Regions from separate parts of the Macrococcus psychrotolerans genome, predicted to be linked through region 2. Evidence: riboswitches for the same ligand, from Rfam matches in the RefSeq annotation. Region 2 holds a riboswitch; the other holds the start of a gene.
The links. A riboswitch is a leader RNA that binds a small molecule or an ion and turns the genes downstream of it on or off. The one in region 2 is predicted to bind thiamine pyrophosphate.

Region 1 (4,410 bases), 160 kb from region 2:
ATCATTAACACCTAGACCTGTCCCGATAGGTGAGCCGAGTGGCATTATTGCATGTGCACCAAGCGTTTCAAGTTTCTTCGCAAGTACAACATCACATTGAATGTAAGGACAGACAATAAATCCTCTCTCTAGCAGAATTTCACACGCTTTATACGTCTCAATCGCATCGGGTAATAATGTTTTACCGTCCCCAATAATTTCAACTTTGATCATATCGCACATCCCTGCAGCTCGGGCGATCTCAGCAATTTTTACAGCCTCTTCTGCAGTCTTAGCGCCGGCTGTATTAGGGAATGTAATATATTTATCTAAATCAACAGATTCTAATGGATTCGGTAAGTCTTTATCATAGAGGTTCATGCGTCGCACAGCGAACGTTAATGCATTCGTTTCGCTTGCATCTACCGCTTCACGCTGTATATCACCATTTTCAAATTTTCCTGTACCAAGGATGAGTCTCGATTCAAGTTCTATTGGTCCAATCTTTAGCATATTAACCGCCTCCTACAAATTCTAATAATTCTAATCGTTGTTCTGGTCTAATTTCAGTCTCATCCCACTTGTCTTTTTGTACGGGCATATCATCGATTACGATAACCGCACGCTTTAAATCGATATTCAAAGTTTCTAAAAATGGAACAAGCATCGTTTCTTGTGTTTCGTACAATTCATCATTTAAGTATAGTTTCATGTATATCCTCCAGTTTAAAATGATCTTTATATTTCATTGCAAGCGGATGCTGTTTATCGAACATAAGTTTATGCATCAGTGCTCCGGTAATCTTCGATAAGAGGATGCCATTACGATAATGACCGGTTGCGACAAATAGATTATCACGGACCTCATCGATTACTGGTCGCTGCAGTGGGTTATCGGGACGAAAGCCGCATCTGCTATCGACAATTTCACCATTCATGAGTTCTGGTAATAGGTCCAGCGTCATTTCTTTTAGCCAGTCGATACCTTCTTCACTTACTGTATTGTCACCATTCATCGATGTCGTTGCACCTATCACATATAAATCATCTGACTTCGGTACGATATAATGCCCATTTGTCTGGAACAATGTCTCTTTCATATCTAATGTATGGTGATGTATCGTCATCACTTCACCTTTTACACCGTGCATTTCAAGATGGATACCAAGAGATTTAAGGATGTCACCTGAATACATACCTGCTGCAACGACGATTTGCTGTGCTTCATATGTTTGCGAGCTGGTACGCACATTAAATCCATCATTTGCTTTCACGTCTATTACGCGATCGTGAATAAACGTAACATCTTCATTTAATGTCATGAGTGCCTGATGGTATTTAACAGCATTGACTTGTCCATCTGTCGGAATCCACATCGCAAGGTCATGATTGCGGATATAACCATGTGCAAACTCATCCAAACGATTTTTAACTAACTCTGTTGTCTTAAACTGTGCATTAAGAAAATCATACTGTTGAAGTAAAGATTCATGCTCGCCATGTGAAGCAATCTTTAATAAACCATGCTGCTGATAATCGATTACATAACCTAAATGTGCCAATTCATCAGCAAAATCTTTCATCATATGTTGCCCTTCCATAGAAAACTGGAAGAGAGGGGAATCAGAATAAAATTCATTTTGTGCACCAAGCATACCGCCAGCAGCATGCGTCGCTCTGCATCTACTAAAATCATCAATAATGGCAATCGAAATACCTTCTTGTTTTAAGTGATAGCATATACTCTGGCCAATAATGCCGCCACCGATAATTAAGACATCGAATTTCGTAACAACCACTCCTTTCGAACGTGCTCAAGATGTGCCTTATGCTGAAACAAACGAATACCACTGAATCCACTAAATCGAGTATCAAGCTGATGTATCGTATGTTCATCGATACCACCGATTGCAACAATCGGGATATCATATGAAAGTACTGTGCCAATTACAGACGCACTTTGAGGTGTGAGACCTGGCTTTGAAGGCGTAGGGAAGACGTGACCGAATATACAGTAATCAAGCACGCCATCAATCAGGCGCACGCTGTCCTCACTGTGCACACTCATACCGACACGAAATTCAGGATGTTGTTGCTTGAATGCTATCGCATCACCAGCACGCTCCTTAAAATGGATGCGTGTCAGACCATGCTTTATCATCAAATGAGGTGTATTATGCACAATAATCTTAGAAGGATCTATGTGCCGTTTCAACTGCATAATAAATACATCCAGCGCATCATCACACGCATCTAGACGTAGAATCACACCATCAATCAAAGCTTCTACATCCACAATCGACTGTATAACAGCATCACTCGGTTCCACGAATGGTGTAATCATATAAAACATAAGCAACCTCCAAAAAAAGACCACCCGCAAACAAACTACGGGTGGTCAAAATATATAAAAAATATATAAATATTTATAATTATATAAATGATAACTGCTTCCCTACGTTGGAATTATCCAAATCAGGTTATGAGAGTCAGACAAAGTCTTCTCAGCTCTAAGAGCACCCCTAGCCATATTCGATTATGTAATTAAGAATAGCACTCAATGGCTGATAATTCAAACTTCTAAATTTAAATGATAAAATAGAAAAAGAAAGGGGATGTAAAAATGAATGAAATAAATGAAAAACAATTAGCAGCATTGCTAGATGAACACGCTGAACTGCGTGAAAATATGAGTAACGGTGAACGAGATGATATAGATGAAGCACAATTAAAACAAGTAACGATGGGTAGATTACAAGAAGAACGCATGACATCTGAAGAAATATTAAGAGAAATCGATGAACAGGAATCACTAGATATAGAGAACGAAATCGCACATAAAGAAGTGCATATCTTCAAATATGTAATGTATACGATTGAAATCTATAAAGACGTCGAACTTACACTAGACAGACTTAGAAATTTAATGGCACATGAATATGCAGAGATGACAGAAGAAAGTCTGATTCATTATCTTAAAGACTATGAATCAGCAGGATATATCCGACTGAACGAAACAAAAACAGGTGTTACAGTATCTAAAACATTTCTCGGGGAATGTGCTTTAGCGTTAGTGAAATAAAGAAGCGGCTTGATTAGTGGCTTTTATTTGCTTACAAAAATATAAATATTAATAATTTATAATATCAAATACTTAGAAGAAAGATTAAGACATGCCTGTCATTCCAACAACTCAATATGTATAGATTAACCATAAAATAAACTTTTATAAATAATTATAAAGATATAAGGAAGGATAGCATGAATTCTAAAATAAGAAGTATGACTGAAGATGATATTCCAAAGATACAACACATTGCAAAACTCAGCTGGCATGATACATATGAAGGAATAATACCGCTTCATATACAAGATAATTTTTTAGAGATGGCCTACAGTTCATCTATGTTAGAAAAAAGGTTAGCGTTGACGAAAATGTATGTAGCAGAATTCGAAGATCAAGTTGTAGGCTTTGCAAATTTCAGCAAACCAGATGAGAATGGTATAGCTGAACTGGCTGCTATTTACTTACTCCCGGACTACCAAAATTTAAGGATAGGTAGCACGCTTATAAAGCATGGAATTTCACAGATGGAAGGAATAAAGTTTATAGACGTTGTAGTAGAGAAAGAAAATAAGGTTGGCTATAATTTTTATAAAAAATTTGGTTTTTTAGTACAGGACGAATTTGAAGATGATTTTGACAGTCACATATTGAAGTCGGTAAAAATGAGGTTAACATTATGAATACATTCCATATAGCTCTTAAACGTTTACCTGAAGAAGTGCAGGAGATGATTATGGACAAAAAGTTAAATGATGTACTTATGTATTTTATGGAACATGAAGTACAAGATTATTATTTGATGAAATACTTATCAAATATTGCACATCTTAAAGATGAAGTAGAATATCATGAAATGGTCGCAAGTATTTACCATTTTCATTTCAACTATGAAGTTGATGCATATGATGCAGCTTATTATCATTACTGGCGTTCGTTAGAGCTTACATCTTTTAACGATATAGAATTATTAGAAGAGTTTCTTCAAATTCTGGATGAACCTGATTTTGATATTATAGAAGAGGAAAATATTGAATATGTAAAAAATCAGATAAGACTATTAGAAAAGGAGTCTATTATCAGAATTTGATGATACGATAAAACCCCCAACATATAAATGTTGGGGTTTTATCATAGTCTTTATAGAGTACGATTCTCTCATATCATTTGTTGCCTATAGAATATCATATTTCATTATGAATGACTTCTCTTGTTCTGTCTTGCGCTCGTAATAAAGCCGATTGCTAATATTGAAAGTAGTACACCCCAGAAGATTAACTGCCATGGTAATGAATGTGGGAAATCATGTGGTAATACGTGTATCGAATCATGTGCGAGCACCAGTACAACAAGTTTCACACCGATCC
Region 2 (4,410 bases):
TAGTAGAAATGAAACTTAAAGGATATAGTACAAGAGAAATAATGGATGCTTTAAATATTAAAAATGAATCTCAAGTTAAAGTGTGGTGGAAATGGTATAGAAATGGGGAAACACATAGATTCAATCAACAAGTAGGTAAACAATATTCCTACGGAAAAGGAAATGAAGAATTGAGTACTGTTGAGACGCTAAAAATTGAATTAAAGCGCAAAGAAGTAGAAAATGAAATTTTAAAAAAGTACAAGGAATTGGAAAGGAAGTGGTCCCAGAGGTAGTTGTTGAATTAGTAAATGAATTGAAATCTAAATATACAGTGAAAGTCATTTTAGAAACTTTAGATATTCCAAAATCAAATTATTACAGATGGAAAAACAAAGATTTCAGTATATCTGAGGATGAACGAGAAATTATAGAACTATGTAAGAAACATCGTTTTACATATGGTTATAGAAAAATAACTGCCTTGTTAAATAGAAAAAATAATAAACCAATTAATCACAAAAAAGTACAAAGGATTATGCAAAAACATAATTTAAATTGTAAAGTACGAATGAAAAAATCGAAAAGACCAGGGAATGCATATTATAAAACACATAATCTATTAAATAGAAACTTCAAAGCAGAGAAACCTTTAGAAGTACTTTTAACAGATATCACTTATTTACCCTTCGGGAATACAATGTTGTATCTTTCATCTATCATGGATGCTTACAATGGTGAAATTGTGGCATATAAAATCGGTAATAAACAAAATCAAGAATTAGTAAATGAGACATTAAAACAACTTCAATTGGAACCAGGTACTATATTACATAGTGATCAAGGAAGTGTTTATACTTCTTATGAATACTATGCCCTATGTACAGAAAAAGGCATTACCAGAAGCATGTCCCGTAAGGGAACGCCAGCTGATAATGCCCCAATAGAATGTTTTCATGCCTCTCTAAAGTGTGAAACATTCTACTTAAACAGTGAGCTTAGAAGCTCTAATACCATTGTAATAGATATTGTCGAAAATTACATTGAAAACTATAATAAAGTTAGAATTCAACAAAAACTAGGCTACTTATCCCCTATAGAATATAGGAAATTAGCAGCCTAGAAAATAGTGTTTTTATTGAGCTCCCTTAGTAAGGGTGCAGTGCCCTGGTATAAGGGTGGTGCTTTTATATATGAATAAACTGCGCTCCGATTCACAGCAAATTCTAAGAGTAAATTTCACTACCTTGTGCTTTGAATTTATCAGCCATTTCCTGCATTCCTTTATCTTTACGTAAATCATGGGAAATACGCATCGAACAGAATTTAGGTCCGCACATACTACAGAAGTGTGCGACTTTCGCCGCTTCAGCAGGTAGTGTTTCATCATGATATTCCTTCGCACGTTCTGGATCTAGCGACAAATTAAACTGATCGATCCAGCGGAATTCAAAGCGTGCCTTACTGATAGCATTATCTCGTTCATCAGCACCTGGTAAGCCTTTCGCAAGATCCGCTGCATGTGCAGCAATCTTATATGTTACAACACCTGTTCTTACATCATCTTTATTCGGTAGTCCGAGATGTTCTTTCGGTGTAACATAGCATAGCATCGCTGTTCCGTATGAACCGATGTTTGCAGCGCCAATCGCTGATGTAATATGGTCATATGCAGGTGCAATATCTGTCGTCAATGGTCCTAACGTATAGAATGGTGCTTCATTACAATAGAAATCTGCAAGTTCCTGATTCTCTTTGATCTTATGAAGCGGCACATGTCCTGGTCCTTCTATCATCACTTGAACGTCATGTGCCCAGGCAATCTTCGTTAGTTCACCAAGCGTCTTCAGTTCCGCCAACTGACTTTCATCGTTCGCATCATAAATTGAACCTGGTCTTAAACCATCACCAAGTGATACTGCAATGTCATAAGTCTTTAAGATTTCACAAATTTCTTCAAAGTGTGTGTATAAGAAGCTTTCTTCATGATGAGCTAAACACCACTGTGCCATAATCGAACCTCCACGTGACACGATACCAGTCAGACGATTTACTGTCATCGGCACATACCTTAACAATACACCCGCATGAATTGTAAAGTAGTCTACGCCCTGTTCAGCTTGTTCAATCAACGTATCTCGATACACTTCCCACGTTAAATCTTCAGCAATGCCATCCACTTTTTCTAATGCTTGATAAATAGGTACTGTTCCAACAGGTACCGGTGAATTTCTCAGTAAATATTCACGTGTCGCATGAATATTCTTACCTGTAGATAAATCCATAATCGTATCGGCTCCCCAATGTGTCGCCCACACCATCTTTTCAATCTCATCTTCGATAGATGATGATACTGCAGAGTTTCCGATATTCGCATTAACCTTCACTTTAAAGTTCTTACCAATAATCATCGGTTCAGATTCTGGATGATTAATATTGTTCGGAATAATTGCTCGCCCTCTTGCAATCTCACTACGTACAAATTCAGGATCGACGTTCTCACGAATCGCGACAAATTTCATCTCTTTCGTAATGATTCCTTGCTTTGCATAATGCATCTGTGTCACGTTTTTGTCATCACGCGCACGTTTTGGATCATACTTAAATGGCGTCTCTACAAACTTATTATGCGTGATATCTTTAAAACCATTATCAACCGCAAGTACTCTGCGTCCTGTATATTGTTCTACATCGTCACGGCTATCAATCCATCGTTCACGTAATTTAGGGATACCGCGCTCAACATCAATATTATATGCATCATCGTGATATACACCACCCGTATCGTAGACAACAACTGGTGCATTGGAAGTAGTGCCTTGATCTGTCACAGTATCCGTTAATGTAATTTCACGGAAAGGTACTTTAATATCCGTATCCTCGCCCTTACCCGCTCTAAAGATTCTCTTACTTGCTGGAAATGACTTCTTCAAATTTACCATACAAAAAAACCTCCTAGTTAGATTCATTACTAGGAGGTGAAGTTTCACGACAAAAAAATATCATAAGTATACACGCTCGCTTCCCTACGCTGGTATTAACCAAACAGGTTCAAAGAGTCAAGGATATTCCTTTCTCAGCTCATAAGAGCTCCCCTAGCAATCGTCTTATTAAGTTGTACACATAAACAATATCACTGATTTGTTCATGTTGCAAATATTAATTAAACCAGCTACGCACGAGCTTCTCTACTTCTTTCGTTTCATCGATCAATGATTTCATCATATCGATATCAGCTTTATCACCAAGAAGATCTTCAACGGCTTTTGTATCCAATACACGTTTCACTGCATCTGCAATGAAAGGCTCTTCTGTATGTGTAGCTTGCGCGTTGCTTGTCTGTTCATTGCTTTCAGTATGCACATCTTCTGCAAATTTCGATTCTAATTGCTTAGGGTTATTAAATGCCTCAATAACCTCCATCAGTGCAATACGCAGATCATTATATTCTTTGATATTCTTAAGATCATTCAAACGTTGTTTCACTTGTTCATTCTGCTTTAAATATTTCACTGATTGAACGGCACCAAAACCAACTGCACCGACAACGATTCCACGTTTAATCCATTTGTTCATCGTAATTCCTCCATTAAGTCAATTACCTTTATTATACGTTAAGTCGCTGAATTATACATCTTTTGTGCATGTTCAAAATAATATAGAGAGGGCTATGCCCTCTCTATCTACAATATCAGCAAATATGGATGCTCGATAAATGTTTTAATACGACTCAAGAATTCCGCTCCATCTGCACCATCTATAACTTGATGATCAATAGTGAGACTCAGAGGTAACATCTTTTTCTCATACGGTTTGCCGTCTTTTAATGCTACTTCACTTTGTAATGAACCAACCCCTAGTATCCCAACTTCCGGTGCGTTAAGTACCGGTGTAAAGTATTCTATACCGCCTGCACCGATATTTGTGATGGTAAATGTTCCATCCTTCATTGCACCTTGAGACAACTCTCCATTTCTCGCCGCAGCAGATAAAGTTTCGATGGCACTTGAAATTTCACCTATAGATTTACTTTCAGCGTTATGGATCACTGGAACCATCAGTCCATCTTCCAGACTTGTTGCAATTCCAATATTCACATCTTTATGATGGTATAACTTCTCATCACTGTAAGTTGCATTCATTCTTGCATCATCTTTAAGTACTAATGCAACGGCTTTTGTAATCAGTGCGGTAACTGTTACTTTAATATCTAATTCATTGTTGCTAACCTCTTTTTTTAACTTCTTATTAAATTTCAGCAACGCATCTGCTTCTACTTTTTGGTGCAACGTTAATTGTGCGGTTGACTGTAAACTATGCATCATGTTGTCAGCAATCGCACGTCTCATATTCGATAATGGCTTGCCTTCTGCCGTTACTTGAGTAGCTTCAGTAGACTCAGTCGTCGAACTTACTTTTACGTGATCAATT

Region 1: another riboswitch for thiamine pyrophosphate. It lies ahead of QA539_RS00715 (thiamine phosphate synthase); the one in region 2 lies ahead of thiC (phosphomethylpyrimidine synthase ThiC).

What each region holds. Positions count from the first base shown of each region.
Region 1 is NZ_CP124591.1:143,299-147,708, forward strand. Features, by position in the region: gene QA539_RS00700 (thiazole synthase) at 1-492, opposite strand, end outside; gene thiS (sulfur carrier protein ThiS) at 494-691, opposite strand; gene QA539_RS00710 (NAD(P)/FAD-dependent oxidoreductase) at 672-1,778, opposite strand; gene QA539_RS00715 (thiamine phosphate synthase) at 1,751-2,332, opposite strand; TPP riboswitch at 2,415-2,513, opposite strand; gene QA539_RS00720 (hypothetical protein) at 2,603-3,061, shown strand; gene QA539_RS00725 (GNAT family N-acetyltransferase) at 3,241-3,726, shown strand; gene QA539_RS00730 (hypothetical protein) at 3,723-4,133, shown strand; gene QA539_RS00735 (TerC family protein) at 4,238-4,410, opposite strand, start outside.
Region 2 is NZ_CP124591.1:307,047-311,456, reverse strand. Features, by position in the region: one part of gene QA539_RS01630 (IS3 family transposase) at 1-231, shown strand, start outside; one part of gene QA539_RS01630 (IS3 family transposase) at 231-1,102, shown strand; gene thiC (phosphomethylpyrimidine synthase ThiC) at 1,206-2,921, opposite strand; TPP riboswitch at 2,986-3,086, opposite strand; gene QA539_RS01620 (hypothetical protein) at 3,139-3,555, opposite strand; gene QA539_RS01615 (dihydrolipoamide acetyltransferase family protein) at 3,663-4,410, opposite strand, start outside.